Regions from separate parts of the Paenibacillus sp. sgz302191 genome, predicted to be linked through region 2. Evidence: a T-box and tRNA genes for the amino acid it is inferred to sense, from the RefSeq annotation. Region 2 holds a T-box; the other holds one or more tRNA genes.
The links. The T-box of region 2 lies ahead of ileS (isoleucine--tRNA ligase). A T-box ahead of a tRNA ligase gene usually reads a tRNA of that ligase, here a tRNA-Ile.
Positions count from the first base shown of each region.

Region 1: it encodes a tRNA-Ile, which carries the amino acid that the T-box ahead of ileS (isoleucine--tRNA ligase) is inferred to sense. The anticodon was not compared.

Region 1 covers NZ_JBYLHY010000006.1:74,967-84,953, reverse strand. The annotation lists gene AC3G2T_RS10700 (efflux RND transporter permease subunit) at 1-272, shown strand, start outside; gene AC3G2T_RS10695 (efflux RND transporter periplasmic adaptor subunit) at 300-1,553, shown strand; gene AC3G2T_RS10690 (hypothetical protein) at 1,575-3,308, shown strand; gene AC3G2T_RS10685 (hypothetical protein) at 3,420-3,665, shown strand; gene AC3G2T_RS10680 (2'-5' RNA ligase family protein) at 3,989-4,501, opposite strand; gene AC3G2T_RS10675 (hypothetical protein) at 4,653-4,820, shown strand; tRNA gene AC3G2T_RS10670 (tRNA-Met) at 4,907-4,983, shown strand; tRNA gene AC3G2T_RS10665 (tRNA-Ile) at 4,996-5,069, shown strand; gene AC3G2T_RS10660 (hypothetical protein) at 5,184-6,323, opposite strand; gene AC3G2T_RS10655 (alpha/beta hydrolase family protein) at 6,524-7,432, shown strand; gene AC3G2T_RS10650 (Na+/H+ antiporter NhaC family protein) at 7,453-8,802, shown strand; tRNA gene AC3G2T_RS10645 (tRNA-Val) at 8,893-8,965, shown strand; gene AC3G2T_RS10640 (hypothetical protein) at 9,123-9,395, opposite strand; gene AC3G2T_RS10635 (hypothetical protein) at 9,556-9,984, opposite strand.
Region 2 covers NZ_JBYLHY010000003.1:389,125-399,111, reverse strand. The annotation lists gene AC3G2T_RS06675 (CocE/NonD family hydrolase) at 1-1,633, shown strand, start outside; gene AC3G2T_RS06670 (ABC transporter substrate-binding protein) at 1,687-3,285, shown strand; gene AC3G2T_RS06665 (ABC transporter permease) at 3,326-4,270, shown strand; gene AC3G2T_RS06660 (ABC transporter permease) at 4,286-5,185, shown strand; gene AC3G2T_RS06655 (ABC transporter ATP-binding protein) at 5,229-7,259, shown strand; T-box leader at 7,368-7,623, shown strand; gene ileS (isoleucine--tRNA ligase) at 7,710-9,987, shown strand, end outside.

The sequences.
Region 1 (9,987 bases), on a different contig from region 2:
CGCGGCTGCGCCCCATTATTATGACGGCGGGAGCGACGATTATCGCTTTGCTGCCGTTAGCACTCGGTTTATCGAAAGGAACGATTATTTCGAAAGGTTTGGCAGTAGTTGTAATCGGCGGTCTGACAACCTCGACACTGCTGACGCTTGTCATCGTGCCCATCGTGTATGAGGTCATATACGGATTCAAAGGAAGAATGGGCCGTTTGTTCGGCAAAAAAGCGAAATCGGATTCCGCCAAAGCGGAGCAAGCAGCTTCGACTGCGCACTAAGCTAACAGGGGAAAAGGAGAATTAAACATGAAACGTCAGTTCCTATCTTTGAAGCGAAGCACCAAATTATTCGGGGTCGTCGCGCTTAGCGCGGCGATCGCCGCAGGCTGCTCAGCCGCTCCGGCTGCCGGCCCAGCCGATAAAACCGCTCAGGAGCAGCAAACAAAGACGGTAAAAACAGCGAAAATTACAAAGCAAAAAATCGGCGATCCGGTCGAACAAGTCGGGGATATCGTTTCCTCCGTCCAGTTGGATGTCGTGACGAAAGGATCGGGCGAAGTCATTGAAGTTTTGAAGAAACGCGGAGACAAAGTCGAAAAGGGCGACATCCTGTTCCGGCTTGACCCGACGGACACGCTGCTTCAAAAAGATTTGAACGCCATAACCCTCAAAGGAGCGCAGCAGGGTGTTTCCTCGGCACAAAAAACGAGTTCCAACGCCATCGCGGATATGAAAGACAATATCGCGACGAGCGAAACGGGCGTCAGCGACGCCGAGAAGGCTTATAACAAGACACGTAACGAATACGACCTGGGCCAAGCTACCAAATCGCAGTTGGACGCTGCCGAAAGCGCGCTTGACAAGGCTAAACGTGCCCTGGAAAGCTTGCGCAGACAATTGAAGACACTGCAGGATACGGACGCTTTGGAAACGGCCCAAAGGCAGCTGGACTCAGCGGAAATCAACAGTAGAACTTTGGAAAGAACGATCGAAAATATGGACGTCAAGGCTCCGGTATCCGGCGTATTGACGGATTTGACCGTGGTCGTAGGCCAGAGCGTAACGGTCGGATACCGGGGCGGAGAAGTGCAGCAAACAGACCCGGTTAAAATCAAATCCCAGCTGACCGAAGCTTCGGCAAATCTGGTAAGAGGCAAAACGGAGCTTATCTATTATGTACCGGGCGTAACCGAGAAAGCGAGCGCCAAAATCGCGTATTTGTCCGACGTCATTAACGGCCAAACCAAAGCTTACGATCTGGAACTGGAAGTTCCTAACCCTGACGGCAAGTTGAAGCCCGGGGCCAAAGCCCAGGTGGAGCTGACCAAAGATGACGAGCAAGTCGTGACTGTCGTGCCGACGCTGAGCATCGTCCGGGAAGGCGGAGACAACTTCGTTTATATTTTGAACGGCGATACCGTGCAAAAGCGGAAAGTGGAGCTTGGCCGCTTGAATGAAACGAATCAGGAGATCTTGTCCGGTGTCAAAGAAAACGAAATTCTCGTGACCTCGGGCCAACATCAACTGAAGGATCAAGATAAAGTGCAGGTCGCTAACTAATACTCTCAGGAGGAAACCAACGTGAATAAGTCTATGAAAAAAACATTGGCAACACTCGTACTTTCGGCTGCGCTTCTTTCGACAGCATCTTATCCGGCATGGGCCGCAGAAGGCGGTGCCGCAAGCGCGCCCTATACGGCTGCGATCGCGAGCTACCCGCTGGCCGCTTCCGTCGAAGTGGAGGTCAAGAGCTTGCTGAATGAACATACGTCCGACACAACGAAGCTTGGCGCCGTCATCCGCTTGAAAAATACGGGTGCCAAAGTAACCCGCGTGCCGGACTTTGAGCTGCGTGTCCGCATGGCTGACGGCGTGGAATATACGCTGGAGCCGAGCGCGAAAAACCCGAAGTCGATCCCGGGCAAAAGCGACCAGGAGCTTAGTTTTATGTCGGTTGTCGAACGGAGCGACGACGCGGCACTGACCAATATCAGCTGGGTGGACGTGGATATGGAAGTGTATCCGAAAAAAGAAACGACGCTGCTGAGCGTACCGCTCGACACTTCGATGGTTTGGAACGGAATCGACAGCAAAATTACGAATCAAACGGCGGTTCTGAAATGGGGAGAAACGTTCACTTTGCCGTCATTGCGTTCTCCTGTCGTCTTCCGGCCGATCGATATCCATAAAGAGGTAACGGCCAAAGGGGTTACCGCCGTCGTTCAAATCGAAGCGTCGAACCCGACTTCCGAGCGTCAAAACGTTCCGGTGTTCGCGCTGGACGGCAAAACCGAGAAAAGCGTTTATTCCGGCAACAGAGCGGAAACGTCCGTTTCTCTGGAAGCGGGAGAGAAAAAATATGTCCACGTCGTTATTCCGACGGATCTGGATACCGAATTTACAAGCCTGAATGTAGTAACGCCGGAGAAATACACGACCGCTGCGGGAGAGGAATCGTACCGCGTAGGCCGCATCAACATCTTGCTTCCAACCGGGGCTGCCGCGCAAAACTTGATCCCGGCTCCTAACTATACGCTGGGAACGCCCGTGAAGCTGGACTCTACGAACAAATATGTTCCTTCCAATGTCGATGTTTCGCTGGAAGAACTGCATGTGACAAGCAATGAAGACGACGGATTTAACACGGCTGTGGCTAAATTCAAACTGACCAACAACAGCGACCGCCCGATCCCGATTCCGGCAATTCAAGCGGAGTTGGTCAGCAAAGACGGCTTCTCATATGCGGGCAGCAGACAAAAAAATACCGCACAGACTGTTGTTCCCAAAGCGTCCTATGTCGTCAGTTACGCATTCGCGCTGCCGGCTTCCGAAACAGGCGAGGGGCTTAGAATGAATCTGTACAGCGGGCAAACGAACGGGGATACCGTCTACAAATCGCTGCTTGCAACGGCTAAAGTGCCTGTTCAAAAAGAATCTTCAGACAATGAGCTGAAGGTGTATCCTTATGACTTGAAAATCAGAGACTGGTCGATAACAGCTCTTTTCCAAGGTTCTGCCAATATTTACAACTACAAGCTAAAGCTTGATCTGGGTATTGAACAAAATAAACAGGTCACCGTAGACGAAAGCAGCTCCAGTCTTCAGTTCGATCTTTACGATAATGTCGGCAATCCGGTAGGAAGCGCGGTAAAACCACTGGCAGGCTCGGGCCGATTGTATAACGGAATGAACACGATTGCCCTGAACGTCAACTCCGGACAGCTCGATTTCCCGCTGACGGTCAAAGTTTACGAAGTATTCACTACAGAAACGAACCGCACCGCCAAACGTTTGCTCACTGTTTTCAAGCAATAATACGTACTCATACAATGGGGCTGTCCCTCAAGCGGCTTTTAGGCTGCCGGAGGGGCGGTCTCTTCTTTTTTTGAGCTGGATGGAGCGGGGCCGACAATTAGGCGCTGGCGCATGGTTGACATCAATGGCACCAATGGCTTCGCTGCGCTTGGAAAACCTGCAAAAGTGCAGGCTTTTTCCGGGAAACCGGCCCGTTTTAGAGAAAAGCCTGCGATTGTACAGGAATTTTCGACGAGTTTGATTCCGAGCCCATGTTCGCGGCGAAATTCCTGCACAATTGCAGGAATTTTTCACTATCAGCGCACCAACGAGCAAAAAACTGCACTTTTGCAGGTTTTCCCCGTGCTTTCAGGTTGATGTACTGCTCTGGTGGAGGGCAATTTTTAACATTCTCACTCTCTCAGATTTTTCGGGCTAAGCCATACCGTTCCATCATAGAGGGCTGGGAAATATTGGTCGCTGTTAAGTATCTCTAAGCGGGCAGGCTCGTGAGAGACTGTGTGCAAAGGAGGAAGGGTGTGAGTTGATGATGGAGTGGAGAGAGTGTTTGACTTGGTCAAATTTAACTTGAAGAGGCAGCGCTAAAGCAAACAAGTCGAGCAAAGGGATCGATTTAACCCGCTGCCCGACTTGTTTTGATCTGACAATTGAAGAAAGGGTTGCCCCTCGACAGTTTCTAGTCATCCGCGAAGCAAAAATGTTTGATAAACGGTCCAGGCTTCGTTCTCCGTTTGAAACAGGAGGTGAATGCGATCCACTTTGGAGCGCAAATCGACGGGGGTATGTCTCAAACTGGACAGGACATCGTGCAGCTCGTCGGCGCCAAGCATTTGCCCGATCGTCAAATGAGGGTTGTACAAATAAGGTTTGTCGGGTTCGGCGAGCAGCTCCGTACAAATGGCATTCCGCAAGTCGATCATCGGCTGCGTATCGGCAAGCGCTAAATAAATGACATGGTTGACGGGATAAAAAGAAGAGAACCGGTTGAAATGCAGCTCAAAGGGAGCTGCCGCTTTCGTCTTCTCCTCAAGATGCGCCGCGGCGGCGGCAAGCTTTTGCTCATCCCACACCTCTTTGTCGCGGAGGGTAAGATGGGGCTGAATCAAATTATAGTGAGGATCGTAGCGCTTCCTGTAGCTGTTCGCAGCGTCTTGCACTTCTTTGGACGGAAAAACGGCGATTCCACAGTTCATGAACACCCCTCCTAAGAACTAGCATATACCTATTATACCGCTTTCCTGCCGCTTCTAACACCTGTATCCATGAAATTACAAGACGCTCATAAGGATGGCCCGTTTTGGTTATGATAGGATTATTGATACTTAACAGACGGAGTGATTGTACATGCGTTGGGTGTATTGGGCAAAATTGTACGATTCCAAATTCCAGGCCGGCTGTTTGGCCAAGCGTATGGAAGAAGACTGGTGGATTTACGGATACGAATGCCCTCAGGAAGTCGAGGTATACAAATCGAAAAAAGGGCGTTTCGGCGTCAGGTACAGCACTTTGTAAAGCAGTTCTGTACGGTAAAAAAATCCTTGACTTTCCATTTGCATTTAGTGTATATTTAATTTTGTCGCTATTAGCGGCAATAACGACGCGGGGTGGAGCAGCCCGGTAGCTCGTCGGGCTCATAACCCGAAGGCCGCAGGTTCAAATCCTGCCCCCGCAACCAAATCTTTCATACGGGCCTATAGCTCAGTTGGTTAGAGCGGTCGGCTCATAACCGATTGGTCGGGGGTTCGAGTCCCTCTGGGCCCATAGCTGAAACCCTTTGCAGAGCAAGGGTTTTTTGTTTTTTTTCGAACGCCGGAGCGCGCTTATTGCCGCGCGCTCCGGCGTTCGTGTTCGGCCGCGCAAGCTGAGTGGCGGCCGTCAAGTGATTTTGGCGATGCGGATGTACCATCGCGCATCGGTGGAGGCTCTTTCGAGGCGGAACAGAATTCGCCTCGTTTTCGGCGCGGTCGCGCGTTCCGGCGTAGCCGAAACATCGACCGCGGTTTCAAGTTCGAGGAGCTGGGACGTATCCAGCTCCGGGAATTTCGACAGGCGGTGCATGCTGCGCACATGCACCGCCTGTTCTTGCCCTGTGGCGGCCTGCAGCAGCTGCAGGTCGCCTTGATTGGCGGCAGCGATCCAGACGTCGATCAGCTGCCAGGGCGAGAGCTTGCTGATGTACTCCGTCAGCAAGCCGGCGGCTCTGTGCACCATGACCTGGTGCGCAGGATCAATGGAGCGGGAGCCGTGTGTCACGCTCCCGAGAAAATGGATGCAGAAATGACCCTTGAAGTCATTTCCGGGAATACCGTCGCCGCCGTGCGGCATGCCGTGCATGGAGGCGGCCAGCGTGCGGCCGTTCAGCTTCACCAGAACGGCCCTCCGGTTCCAGCTCCAGGCGCCGCCGTAGATGCGTTTGAGCGTCGCGGAGTCGGTCTTCGTCAGCGGCTGCACGTCCGCATGGCTGCTTCCGGCGCGGCGCTGCCCCTGGAAGCTCAGACCCGATTCCACGTCGGTAATCGTGAAGCTGCTGTATTTGGGCAGCACCCGGCTGGCCTCCTCCCAGGGGAGCATTTCGCCATAGTGCTTGGCTCTTAGCGACTGCACCTGGTTTTTCAAGTCTTTTTGCACGCGGCCGCTTACGGCCAGCTTCATTTTACCCGCAAGCTCAATGACCTCTCCCTCAGGCGTAACACCGAACGTTTTCGTTTGCCCCTTTTGCACATAAGTTAGCACGGTATCGGGCGGCAGCGCTTCTTCATAGGCGGCCCCCGCTGTCCCTTTTTCCAATTCACGAATCATTTTTTTATCTTTAAAATCCGCAGTTGTTTCATACCTCGCTTGCGGCGCAGCTTTAACGCTTAGATGAATTTGTCCGGCGTTTGCCGGTTCCGCGGCCTGGACGGCTCCATCCGGTTCGGCTGCAAGGAGCGAAACATGCAGGCACGACAACAGCTGAATCATCGCAAAAACGCTTGTTAGCCTGAAAAACCGGCGGCATAATGCCTTTCGGTGCATGGATAGGGGCCTCCTCTTGAGGAAAAGTGACTGCTCATACTCTACAATGAAGTTTTTGCTGGATACGCCGAAAATATGAACTCAAAAGCAAATCCATTTTGCGCCCGGACATATTCTCTCCTGAACAGATTGTGGTAAAATATACGAAAACATGGAGCGTTGAAGGCGTTCTTTGGAACCCTATCGAAAGGAAGATGAGAATGACGGCAAAGCAGCCTTTTCAATTGAATATGGGAGAAAATCGGACGATTCGCGCGGATTTTTATCCTGCAACCGTGCAGCCGGCCAAGGCGACCCTTGTGATCTGCCACGGATACAAAGGCTTCAAGGATTGGGGGATGTTTCCGTTTGCGGCAGCCGAGCTGGCGGAGCAAGTGGACGTTGTATCGATGAATTATTCCCATAACGGAGTCGGAGCCGATCTGCTTGAGTTCACAGAGCTTGAAAAATTCGCAAAAGCCACGTATTCAAAAAATCTTGAAGATCTTGATGCGATGGTCCGTTTGATCGGTTCCGACGTATTTTTGCAGACAATGAACGAAAACAGAGCGGAAACCGTCTTGTTTGACAGGCATGAAATCGAAACATTCTCCGGTGCGCGTGCGGCGCGTCCGATTATTTTGCTCGGGCACAGCCGGGGAGGCGGGGAATGTCTTATCTATGGATTGGATCATTCGAGTTTTGTTGCGGGTGTGATCAGTTGGAACGGCATTACGGACGTCAACTTGTTGACCGAGGAAAATATAGCGGAAATGCGGGCAAATGGCCGTACATATACGATGAATGGCCGAACGAAGCAGCTTATGCCGCTTGATCTGGAAATTTTGGAGGATATGGAGCGGGAAAAGGAACGGTACGATCTGGTTGGCCGAATTGGCGGCGCGGCGATTCCGATCTTTTTGATCCAGGGCACTGAAGACGGGGATAAACGAATCGGCGGCTCCGCCCGGCTTGTGGAGCGAAATCCCGGCGTTCAATGGATAAAGGTGCCGGATGGCGATCATACCTTCGGGGCCGTCCATCCTTTTCAGGGTGAGACTGCGCCGCTTCGGCTGGCTATAGCCGAGACCAAAAAGGCAGTTCGCAGCATACTGGGCCAAAAAGAATAAGGAGTAGGGGGGGCAGGGCGATGCTGACTGCGGGCCGGCTGGTATTTACTGTAAGTGTGACGATCATCGGATTAGCAGCTGCCTATGCGCTTCAAATTCCTCTAGCCCTTGGATTTATGTTGGGGCTTTTTACTTTGATTTTTTATAGCCTGCGGGCAGGCAATACCGTTCGATCTACCGCATCCCAAATGTTGAAAGGGATACAGCATACCAGAGAAGTGATATGGATTCTTGCTTTAGTCGGTTTGATTATCCCTGCCTGGACTGCCAGCGGTACGATTCCGTTTATGATCGACGGGGGGATTTCGCTCATCGATCCGGCTTTTTTCGTCACATTTGCGTTTGTGGTTTCCTTGATTATCTCTATGCTCCTGGGAACGTCTACAGGAACGCTAAGCTCCGTCGGAATCCCGCTCATGGGGTTGGGCGCCGTGCTGCAAATTCCGCTTCCTCTCATCGCCGGCGCGCTCGTATCCGGAGCGTTCGTGGGCGACAGGATGTCGCCGTTTTCCAGCGCCCATCAGCTGACGGCGGCTTCCACAGGCGTGGCTGTGAAAAGGCAATTCAAAGCATTGCTCCCGACCACAGTCGGTGCGATTGGATTGTCGGCCGTCTTTTTCGTGGCGCATGATTTGAACGGAGGCTGGCACAAAAGCGGCGTATCCGCCTTGCAGGAGCAGTTTCGCGGCGGATTTGCCTATAGCTTGTGGCTGCTGCTGCCTGTGCTTATTCTTTTAGGATCCATTTTGTTCCGTATCCGAACGAGGAATGCCTTTATTTGTTCGATCGCGGCTGCAGTTGCCGCCGGTACTATTTTTCAGCATATTCAGTGGAACGAATGGATTCGCGTTTTGTGGGACGGATACCATTCCGGTGCGTTTACTTCCCTGCAAACAAAAGGGCTGTCAGGCATGATCGAGCTGATGATTCTTATTGCGCTTGCCGGTGCGTACAACGGCATCCTCGAAGCGAATCAAGCTCTGCAGCCATACATGCAAAAGCTGCTCGGCACCACGTCCTCACTCTTCGTTGCCACGCTGCGGGCATCTCTTTTCGGACTAGTGCTTAGCCTCATATCCTGCACGCAAACGTTGCCGATCATGATGACCGGACGCAGCCTGCTGCCGATTTGGGAGCTGCGGTTTCCCCGCAGCCAGCTCGCCCGTGTCGTCGCGGATTCAAGCCTCGTTTTCGCCGCCATCATCCCTTGGAACATGCTGGCCATCGTATGCGGTACGATTCTTGGCGTGCCGGCGGAAAGCTATCTCCCGTATGCGCCGTTTTTGTGGACGCTGCCCTTGTGCACATGGACGTGGTCCCTCGCAAAGAGCAATTGGAGGGTGAAGAGGGGGATGGATATTTCAGCCTGACATGCAGCTAAAATGAATGAATAAAAAAAGTTTAGAAAAGTTGTTGACAATTAGATAAATTCTTGATATATTACTACTTGTCACTGAAACGACTTGTTAGCTCAGCTGGGAGAGCACCATCTTGACAGGGTGGGGGTCAGTGGTTCGAGCCCACTACAGGTCATATAGAAAAACCCTTGATTATCAAGGGTTTTTTGCATTTCTGAGACTTTGTCTACTTGTAAATGATTGCAAAAATCGGTTCCTGGTCAAGATTTGGTCAAGAATGCTCTTTTCGGCCAAAAATAAAAGCTCACTCGATATTGGATGAGTGAGCTTCACTACATTTTTCGTTTAAAATCCCGAATATATGAGTCCGTTTCAATGGATTTTACGGAGAGCATTTCAAGAATGCGATCTTGCCTTTCTTGTCCTTGCATCAGTTCTTTGACAATGCTTTTGACTTCTTGCATATCCGACCCCAGCGTATCGGCTTTGCTCTCGAACCGATCAGTTTTGTCCTCAAGCGTCTTCAGCCTGTTGTTATTTTCCCCAACCATTTTGATTAGTGTTCCCAGCATTTCTTCCATGCGGTTTAATTGGTTGTCCTTCATCCGTTTAGCCTCCTGTTAGTAATTTAAATATAACATAACATGGCAAAACTCTGCTTGTAAACTTATTGTTCAGCATCCCATCCATTATCGTACAGCCTTAAAAGCCGAAACCCTTGATTTCTAAGGGCTTTCGGCTTTGTCTGCTTTTAGATATGCCGGATTACACTCCGAAATAAATTTTTGCGGATTCGCTGTCGGCTTGATATTGGGAATAGATCCGGTCAAGCTCCCATTGGTCATAAGCATGATTCCAATCTTCGATAACTACTCTATCCAATTCGGTTTTATAAGCTTGATAGCTGGAATAGTTTAAAAGATCCAAGCGGGGGGTTCCGGTTCCCAAGCCGTTGTAATAAGGGGTCGCAATCGCAATATCGGCTCTGTAATGTCTATATTGCTCGTCAAGCTCCCATTGATCGTGGGCATTGTTTCCATCAATTGCATATTGCTTCTCCAATGCTGCTTTATATGTGTTGAATGTGCTGTAGTTGTGCAAATTAACCAGCGGGTGAGCAGAGGCGGCCGAAGCGACTGTGAACAGCGAAGCGGCGACAGCAACGGATAGTACGAATGATTTTACATTTTTCATAAA
Region 2 (9,987 bases):
CGGCCGCGCGGAAAGCGTCCGGGTGTCCATGCGGGACGGCGTCGGCTTAAGGACGAGGCTGTTGTTTCCGAACGGCGGCGGACCTTGGCCGGCCGTGCTGATCCGGAATCCGTACCCGAATATGGCGCCATATTTGGAAGCGATTTCAATCGTGTGGGCGAAGCGCGGTTACGCCGCAGTCGTGCAGGACTGCCGGGGAACCGGCGAATCCGCAGGCGATTGGGTCCCTTTTATCCATGAAGGCGGCGACGGGCTGGATACGATCGAATGGATGAAAGGGCAGAGCTGGTTGAACGGCAGCATCGGCACGTACGGCCATTCTTATTTGAGCGCCGTCCAGTGGGCGATGGCGGACAGGGTTCCGCCGGAAGTGAAGGCGATGTGCATATCAGGTTTTACGACCGAGCGATACCACCAAAATTACATGAACGGCATGTTCCGGCACGATGTGTATACAGGCTGGGCGATCGGCAATTCGGGAGTGAAGGATTTGCGGACGGAGGGGCTTTTTGAGCGTGCGGTTCATACGAAGCCTCACATTGAGATGGATCGGCGGGTCATCGGAACGGAGCTTCCGTGGTACCGGCAGTGGATTACGAATGTAAGCCCGGAAGACGAATATTGGAGCACGGGCTTTTGGGCCGAGCTGCAGCAAGTTCCCGCCCGCATTCGGACGCCGATTTTGCTGGCCGACGGATGGTTCGACCAGCATCTGGACGGCATGATGAGGGATTATTTGAAGCTGAGCGAGGAGACGCGCCGGAGAAGCCGTTTTTTCATAGGGCCGTGGACGCATGCGATGGTTCCTTCCGGGGATTTGGCGTATCCGGATCATGAGAAGTTTTCCATGATGAAGGAAGCGCTGCTCTGGTTCGGCCATCATTTGAAAGGCGAGCCTTATCCCGAGCCGACAGGCGACCTCCGCACTTACGTCATTGGCGACGGAACGTGGAGGTCCTGGCAAGGCGGGATCGCTCCCGTCGGCCAAAGGCGGCTCTTCCTCCGGCAAGAGGAGGCGAGCGGAGTGTTGGCCGATACTCCGCCCACCCGCCAGGGCAAAGCCGGGTTTACTTACGACCCGGATCGTCCCGTTCCGACCAAAGGAGGCGCCGGTTTGCTGCGCTACCTTTCGGGGGAAGCCGATGCCGCCCAAGCGGCCAGCGTCGTTCAGGACCCTCCCGGCACCCGGGAAGATGTGCTTTCCTTCATCTCCGAGCCGGTGCATGAAGATTTGCGGATTGCCGGCGCGATGAAAATACGCTTGTGCGTAAGCACGGACGCCGACGACACCGCTTTTACCGCGAACGTCATGGAAGTACTGCCGGACGGCAGCGCTTACAATATCCGCGACGGCATTACGAGCCTGACATACCGCAACGGAGCGGCGCGCCCGCTCGATTACCGCGCTCACGATACGGCCCAAATTGAAATCGAATGCTGGCCGATTACATGGACGGTCAAGCAAGGCTCGCGCCTTCGCCTGGACATTTCGTCTTCAAATTTTCCGGCCTATCACGCGCACCCGAATGTGGCCGGTCCGTGGGCGCTGCAGGAGGAGGTGAAAGTCGCAGGGCAAAGCGTACATTTCGGCGGAACGGCTTCCTCCTACCTGGACATCCCGCTTGCCCGTTGACTTTTGGCACGAACGGCATCACACCGAACCGGTAAAAAGAAAGGGGTACACAAATGAGAAAAAAGGTTTCGGCATTTCACCTGCTAAAAACAGCCTCCGCGCTTGCTATTGCAACCGCTTTCGTACTGGCCGGCTGCTCGAATGACGGATCGAAACAAGCGGCGGCTAATCAGGGCGCGGGAGCCGGCGGCGCGTCGGGCAAAAACGGAGGCACGTTGAAAGTGGTGCAGATCGGGAATCCGGTCGACCTGGGCTATCCGGCCGAGCAGCGCGTTATCGCCAATCTGTCCGTGTCCACGCCCGGGCTCGAGACGCTTGGGCGCTATGACGCGCAGGGCAAAATGACGCCGTGGCTGGCGGAGAGCTGGCAAGCCGACTATAACGCCAAGTCGATCACGTACAAGCTGAAGCAGGGCATCAAATTCCACGACGGAACCGACTTCAACGCGGAAGCCGTCAAATGGAACATTCAGCAGTTTATCGATGCCAAGCGCCCGGAAGTGAAAGGCATTCAGGCGATGGAGGCGGTAGACGCTTCCACTCTGAAAATCAGTTTGTCCGAATGGAACAGCAGCCTGGTCGATTCCATCTGCTTTTATGTGCAAATGATTTCCCCGTCAGCTTTCCAAAAAAACGGAGGCAAAGACTGGGCGATCAAAAATCCGGTCGGCACCGGCCCGTTTCAGTTCGTCAGCTGGGACAACGACGTCGAGATCAAGTGGAAAAAGAACGAGAATTACTGGCAAAAGGGCAAGCCGTACCTGGATGCCGTCGAGTACCGCATTATGGCCGACGCGACGACGGCGGCGTCGGCTTTTAAATCCAAAGAGCTCGATGTGCTGAATAACATGCTGCCGCAAACGGCCAAAGAACTGGAGGAATCGGGCAAATATACGATCGTCAAATCGCAATCCGGCCTCGGTTCGATCGGGACGGGGCTGATGCCTGACAGCGGCAATCCGGAGTCGCCGTTTGCCAATGTCAAAGTGCGGCAGGCGCTTGCCTATGCGATCGACGCGAAAAAAATCGCCGAAAGCACCGGGCAAGGCTACGCACAATATACGAATCAATGGGGGCTCCCTGGCTCCTGGTATTACACCCAGGATGTGAAAGGGTTCGCCTACGATCCGAATAAAGCCAGACAGCTGCTCGCGGAGGCCGGCTATCCGAACGGCTTCAAGACGAAGCTCGGCGGGCTGCAGGGCCACGAGCCGGTGTTGACCGCGGTTCAAAGCTATTTGTCGCAGGTCGGAATCGACGCCAAAATCGATCTTGTAGACGGCGCCAAATGGTCGCAGACGCTGACGTCCAAGTGGGACGGCATCTGGATCTGGGCTTTCCAGGTCGATGCCGACCCGCCGCTGCAAATGTCGCGCGTCTATGATAAGAACGGGGTTACGTATACGAAAAATATCGCCCATCCGGATAAAGTGCAAGCCATGCTCGGCGAACTGCGCGCCGCTCCCGACGAAGACACCAAGAAAAAACTGACAATCGAGATGGAAAAAGCGATCTACGATGAATTCACGATTGCGGTGCCGATCTCCGTACCGGTCGTCACGATTGCGAAGCAGCCGAACGTACAGGACGACGGGTTCGTCAAAACCCATGCCTACGTATGGACGCCGGAGGATGCCTGGTTGAAGAAATGAAGGAAGCGCGCCACCCGATTCCAACAAAGGAGAACCGTGAATGATTACGTATGTTATGCGCAGATTGGGACAGACCGTTCTGGTGCTGTTCATCGTGAGCGTCATTGTTTTCATGATCATGCACCTGCTGCCCGGAGACCCCGCTAAAATTATGCTCGGAACGAACGCTACACAGGAGCAGCTTGATTTGCTTACGAAAGAAATGGGGCTCGACAAGCCGCTGCCCGTGCAGTACGCGAATTGGCTCGGGCACGTGCTGCAGGGCGATTTGGGAAATTCGATCACGTATAAAGAAAAAGTGTCGCACCTGATTGCGGCCCGGCTGCCCAAAACGCTGTTTATCGGGGCTTTGGCCTTCTGCCTGACCGTGTTGATCGGCATTCCGGCCGGCGTGATCGCCGCCGTCAAGCGGGGAAGCGCCGTCGACTCGGCCATTACTTATTTTGCCAATTTCGGCATCGCGGTTCCGAGCTTCTGGCTTGCCGTTCTGGGCGTGTACTTGTTCAGCCTCAAGCTTGGCTGGCTGCCCGTCCAGGGGTACACGTCGCCGCTGGACGATTTCTGGCTGAGCGTCAAGAAGCTGATTTTGCCGGTCACGCTGCTTTCGCTCACTTCGCTCTCCTCGATTGCCCGTCAAACGCGGTCGGCGATGCTGGAAGTCATCCGGCAGGACTACATTCGGACCGCCCGTTCCAAAGGGATGAAGGAGCGGGTCATCATCGCCAAACATGCGTTCCGCAATGCGCTCATTCCGATCATAACGCTGCTGGGCCTGTCGCTTGGCTATTTGGTCGGCGGCTCGGTTTTTATCGAGCAGGTATTCAACATTCCCGGCATGGGCCGGCTCATGGTGCAGTCGATTTTCGGCAAAGATTACGTGGTCGTGCAGGGCTGCGTTCTGCTTATCGCCACCGTCGTCGCCCTGGCGAACCTGGGCGTCGATCTTGCTTACAGCTACATCGATCCGCGGATACGCTATAAATAACGAGGAGGGAACGACATGACGACGGAAATTGTGCGCGCCGAAGCCGCCGTATCCGGGCCGCCGCCGCGCACGAGCGATTTTGGCCGATTTTTGCGGGTCTTCCTTGCGCGCAAATCGGTGCTCGTCAGCTTGACGATTCTGGTCATTCTGGTGTTTGCGGCGATATTCGCGCCGCTGCTTGCGCCGTATCATCCTAACGAACAAAATTTAAGCGCCACCCTGCAGGACCCTTCCGTCCGCCATCTGCTTGGCACCGACTATCTCGGCCGCGATGTGCTCAGCCGGATCATTTACGGGTCCCGCGCTTCGCTGGCGGTCGGGCTTGTCGCGGTTGCGATCGCCGGCGGGATCGGCATGAGTCTGGGGCTCGTCGCCGGATATTTCGGCGGACTGATTGATTCGGTCGTCATGCGGATCATGGATGCGCTGATGGCGATTCCGCCCATCATCCTGGCGCTGTCGCTGGGCGCAGCGCTCGGAGGGGGGCTCGCCAACGTCATGATCGCCCTCGGGATCGCGCTCGTGCCCGCCTACGCGCGGCTTATGCGGGGACAGGTGCTGACCGTGCGCCACGCCGATTATGTCATCGCCGCAGAGCTGAGCGGCGCCGGCAATTTGCGGAACATGCTCGTGCACATCGTGCCGAACTGCATGTCGCCGCTCATCGTGCTCGTCACGATGAACCTGGGCAGCGCGATTTTGTCCGAGGCGGGACTGAGCTATTTGGGGCTGGGCATCGCGCCTCCGGGAGCCGCCTGGGGCTCGATGGTCAATGACGGCTACAAATATTTGGAGGCGCATCCGGTGCTGTCCTTCGCTCCCGGCGCGGCCATTATGGCCGTCGTCCTGTCGTTCAATATCGTCGGCGACGCCCTGCGCGACGCGCTGGATCCGAAGCTGAGAGGGAGCGGGTAAGCCGCAATCCGAATGAACATAACGCGCAGGGAGGCATAGCCGTATGGGACATTTGCTTGAAGTCCGCAATTTGCAAACTTATTTTACGATGGACGGCAATACCGTCAAGGCGGTGGACGGCGTTTCGTACTACGTTGACGAAGGCGAGATCGTCGCCATTGTCGGGGAAAGCGGCTCGGGGAAGTCCGTTACCCAATATTCCGGACTCCGGCTGATTCCCGCCCCGCCGGGCCGAATCGTCGGCGGCGAGGTGCTGTTCGAAGGCGCCGATCTGCTCAAGCTTCCGCCGAAAGGCGAGCGGTTGCGGGACGTCCGCGGCGGGAAGATCGGCGTTATTTTTCAGGAACCGATGACCTCGCTCAATCCGGTGCTGACGGTCGGAGAGCAGATCGCCGAATCGGTCGCGCTGCACTTGAAGTTGAATAAGGCCGATGCCCGGAAGCGGGCGGCCGAATTGCTCCGCACGGTCGGCATCCCGGACGCGGAGCAGCGGGCTGATTACTATCCGCACCAATTCAGCGGCGGGATGCGGCAAAGAATTATGATCGCGATGGCGCTGTCCTGCGACCCGAAAATTTTGATCGCCGACGAGGCGACGACGGCGCTGGACGTGACGACCCAGGCCCAGCTTCTGGAGCTGCTGCGGGATATCGTCAAGCGGACGAAAACCGCGCTCGTGCTCGTTACGCACAACCTGGGCATCGTAGCCCGCTATGCGGACCGCATCTATGTCATGTATGCCGGCGGCATCGTGGAATCGGGAACGGCGAAAGAGCTGTTCGGCGCTCCGCGGCATCCGTATACGGTCGGGCTTATGAAAGCCGTGCCGCGGCTGGACGATCCGAAGGACCGCAAGCTGGTTCCGATCGACGGGCTGCCGCCGAATTTGGCGGACAAACCGCATACGTGCCCGTTCATGCCCCGCTGCGCTTACCGGACCGCGGCTTGCGCAAGCAGTCCCGCGCCCGAGCTGCGCCAGGTTCGCGGAGAACATTACGCCGCCTGCCATGTCGATATTGCGGAGCGCCCGGGTGCGGACGCGCGGCTTGCCTCTTCGGCCGCCGCTGTTCAGGAACGGCCGAATCAGGGGCGGAAGGAGCAGGCTGAAACGCTGCTTGAAGTGAGACATTTGAAAATGTATTTTCCGGTGACGCAGGGGCTGCTCAGGCGCAAAGTCGCCGACATTAAGGCGGTCGACGACGTATCCTTCGAGATCCGCAAGGGCGAGACGCTCGGCCTTGTCGGCGAGAGCGGCTGCGGGAAAACGACCGTCGCCCGCACGCTTCTGCGCATGTACGATCCGACGGACGGGCAAATCCTGTTCAACGGGAAAGACATCGCCCGAATGCCGAAAAGCGAGCTGCGTCCCATCCGCCGCCATTTTCCGCTTATTTTTCAAGACCCTTACGGCTCTCTCGATCCCCGCCAGCCGGCGCGGCATATCGTCGGAGAACCGCTGAAAATCCATAAGCTGACGGCAAGCGCCGCGGAATACGAGGAGCGGGTGGAGGAGTTGTTCCGTCTGGTCGGCCTCGATCCGGCTCTGAAAAATCGCGTCCCGCACGAGTTCAGCGGCGGGCAAAGGCAGCGTCTGGGCATCGCCCGCGCGCTCGCCGGCAATCCGAGCTTTATCGTCTGCGATGAGGCGATTTCCGCGCTGGACGTATCGATTCAGGCGCAAATCATCAATTTGCTGGAAGAGCTGCAAACCCGGCTTAATCTTACGTATCTGTTCATCGCCCACGATCTGTCCGTCGTGCGGCATATCAGCGATCGCGTAGCGGTTATGTATTTGGGCAAAATCGTCGAAATCGCCGATTGGCGCACGCTGTACGAGAGCCCGCTCCATCCTTACACGCAGGCGCTGCTGGCAGCTGTGCCGATTCCCGACCCGTTCGTGGAGGAACGGCGCGAGCGGGTGCTCATTTCCGGCGAGGTGCCGAGCCTGCTGAACAAGCCGCAGGGCTGCAGCTTCTCGAACCGCTGCCCGCTGGCGAGCCGGGAATGCCTGGAGACCGAGCCCGCTTTGCGAACGGTGGCGGACGGGCATGGCGTCGCTTGCCTCAAAGCATGACACTTTCGCAGGGGGCTTTTTTCCGTGGGGAGGGGCTTGCGCGGGGGCTTTTGCCTGCTTGACATTTTGGGGAAATAGGTGTACAAATGAAATAATTGAATGTTCCGAACAAATTCGTTGACGAGAACGAGTACGTTATTTCCTTGTTCCCCAGAGAGTTGGCCTTGCGCTGAAAGCCAATGTACAAGATGTAACCGAAAATCCTCTCCGAGAAGGAAAGCTGAAGCAAGGAAGTAAGCTGCCCCGGGATTCCGCCGTTACAAGGAACGCGTATGATGGTACGCTGATGGAGGTGCCGCAGATCGGATTCATGCCGGTCGGTGCGGAACAAGGGTGGTATCGCGAGTTGAATCTCGTCCCTTACGGGGCGGGATTTTTTTGTTTTTTTCGCACCTTTTTCGGAGCTGTTAATTTGGATGGGATGAACCCAAAAAAGAGAGGGATACTCGCATGAGAAAAGTCGATGTGAAAGAAAAAGCCAGAACCCGCGAGCTGCGCGTTCTTGAGCAGTGGAAGCAAAACGATACGTTCCGCCAATCGGTGGAACACCGTCAGGGAAGGCCGAACTTCGTATTTTACGAAGGTCCGCCGACGGCTAACGGCAAGCCGCATATCGGGCACGTGCTCGGCCGCGTCATCAAAGATTTTATCGGCCGCTACAAAACGATGTCCGGCTACCGCGTCGTCCGCAAGGCCGGATGGGATACGCACGGGCTCCCGGTCGAGCTGGGGGTGGAAAAGCAGTTGGGCATTTCGGGCAAGCAGGAGATCGAAAAATACGGCGTCGCCGAATTCGTAAGCAAGTGCAAGGCGAGCGTTTTCGAATACGAGCGGCAGTGGCGCGAGCTGACGGAAGGGATCGCTTATTGGACGGATATGGAGCACCCTTACGTGACGCTGACGAACGATTACATCGAGAGCGTGTGGCACATTTTATCGACGATCCACGGCAAAGGCTTGCTCTACAAGGGCCACCGCGTCAGCCCGTACTGCCCGGATTGCCAGACGACGCTCAGTTCGCACGAAGTGGCGCAGGGCTATGAGGATGTCAAGGACTTGAGCGCGACGGTCATGTTCAAAAGCAAGCAGGGCGGCGAAAGCTTCCTCGCCTGGACGACTACGCCGTGGACACTTCCTGCGAACGTGGCGTTGGCGGTCCATAAAGACGTCGATTACGTGAAAGTAAGGCAAAACGGAGAGATTTACATCGTGGCCCAAAATCTCGCCGACAAGGTGATGACCGGCAGCTATGAAATCGTGTCCGTTCATAAAGGAGCGGAGTTCGTAGGCACCGCCTATGAGCCGCCGTTCGGCTATATCGGCGTAAGCAAAGGGCACATCGTCGTCGACGCCGACTATGTCAGCGATGCGAGCGGCACCGGCATCGTGCATATCGCTCCGGCGCACGGGGAAGACGATTACCGGACGGCGCGCCAGCATGGGCTCGATTTTGTGAACGTCGTCAAACCGGACGGAACTTATTCGGATACGATTACCGAATTTGCCGGCCGTTTTGTCAAAGATTGCGACGTCGACGTCGTGAAGCGCTTGTCCGAGCGCGGTTTGCTTTTTTCCAAGGAGCGGTACGAGCACAGCTATCCGTTCTGCTGGCGCTGCAAAACGCCGCTGCTCTATTATGCGATGGAAAGCTGGTTTATCCGCACGACAGCGGTCAAAGACGAGCTGATCCGCAACAACAGCGGGATCGAATGGCATCCGGCGCATCTGCGCGAAGGGCGCTTCGGTAAATTTTTGGAGGAGCTTGTCGATTGGAACATCAGCCGCAACCGCTATTGGGGCACTCCGCTTAACGTCTGGACGTGCCAAGATTGCGGCGGCGAATATGCGCCGGGGAGCCTGCGCGATTTGCAGGGCAAGTCGCTGCATCCGCTGGACGACAATCTGGAGCTGCACAAGCCTTACGTAGATGAAGTGAAGCTGCGCTGCTCCTGCGGCGGCACGATGACGCGAACGCCTGAAGTGATCGACGTATGGTTCGACAGCGGATCGATGCCGTTTGCGCAATACGGCCACCCGTTCGGCAACGAGGAGCAGTTCCGCGAGCAATATCCGGCCGATATGATTTGCGAGGGGATCGACCAGACGCGCGGCTGGTTTTTTAGCCTGCTGGCCGTATCAACGCTTTATAACGGCCAACTGCCGTATAAAGCCGTCATCTCGACAGGCCACGTCCTTGACGAGAACGGGCAAAAAATGTCCAAAAGCAAGGGCAATGTCATCGATCCGTGGGAGATCATTGAGGAATTCGGCACGGATGCGTTCCGCTGGGCGCTGCTGTCCGACAGCGCGCCATGGAACAGCAAGCGGTTCTCGAAGCAGATCGTCGCGGAGGCGAAGTCCAAAGTCATCGATACGATCAACAATACGCACGCTTTTTATGCGCTGTATGCAACGATCGACGGTTACAATCCGGACAATCATCCTGAGCAGGCTTCCGCAAACGAATTGGACCGCTGGCTTCTCTCGAGGCTGAACAGCACTGTGCGTCAAGTGGTGAAAGGGCTGGATGCCGTCGATTTCCTGAATCCGGCGAAGCATCTCGAAGCGTTCGTCGACGAACTGAGCAACTGGTACATCCGCCGTTCGCGCGACCGCTTCTGGGGCAGCGAAATGACGGCGGACAAGGTGTCCGCCTACCAGACGCTGCGCAGCGCGCTGCTGACGCTCGCCCGGCTGATCGCGCCGTACGCTCCGCTCATTGCCGAAG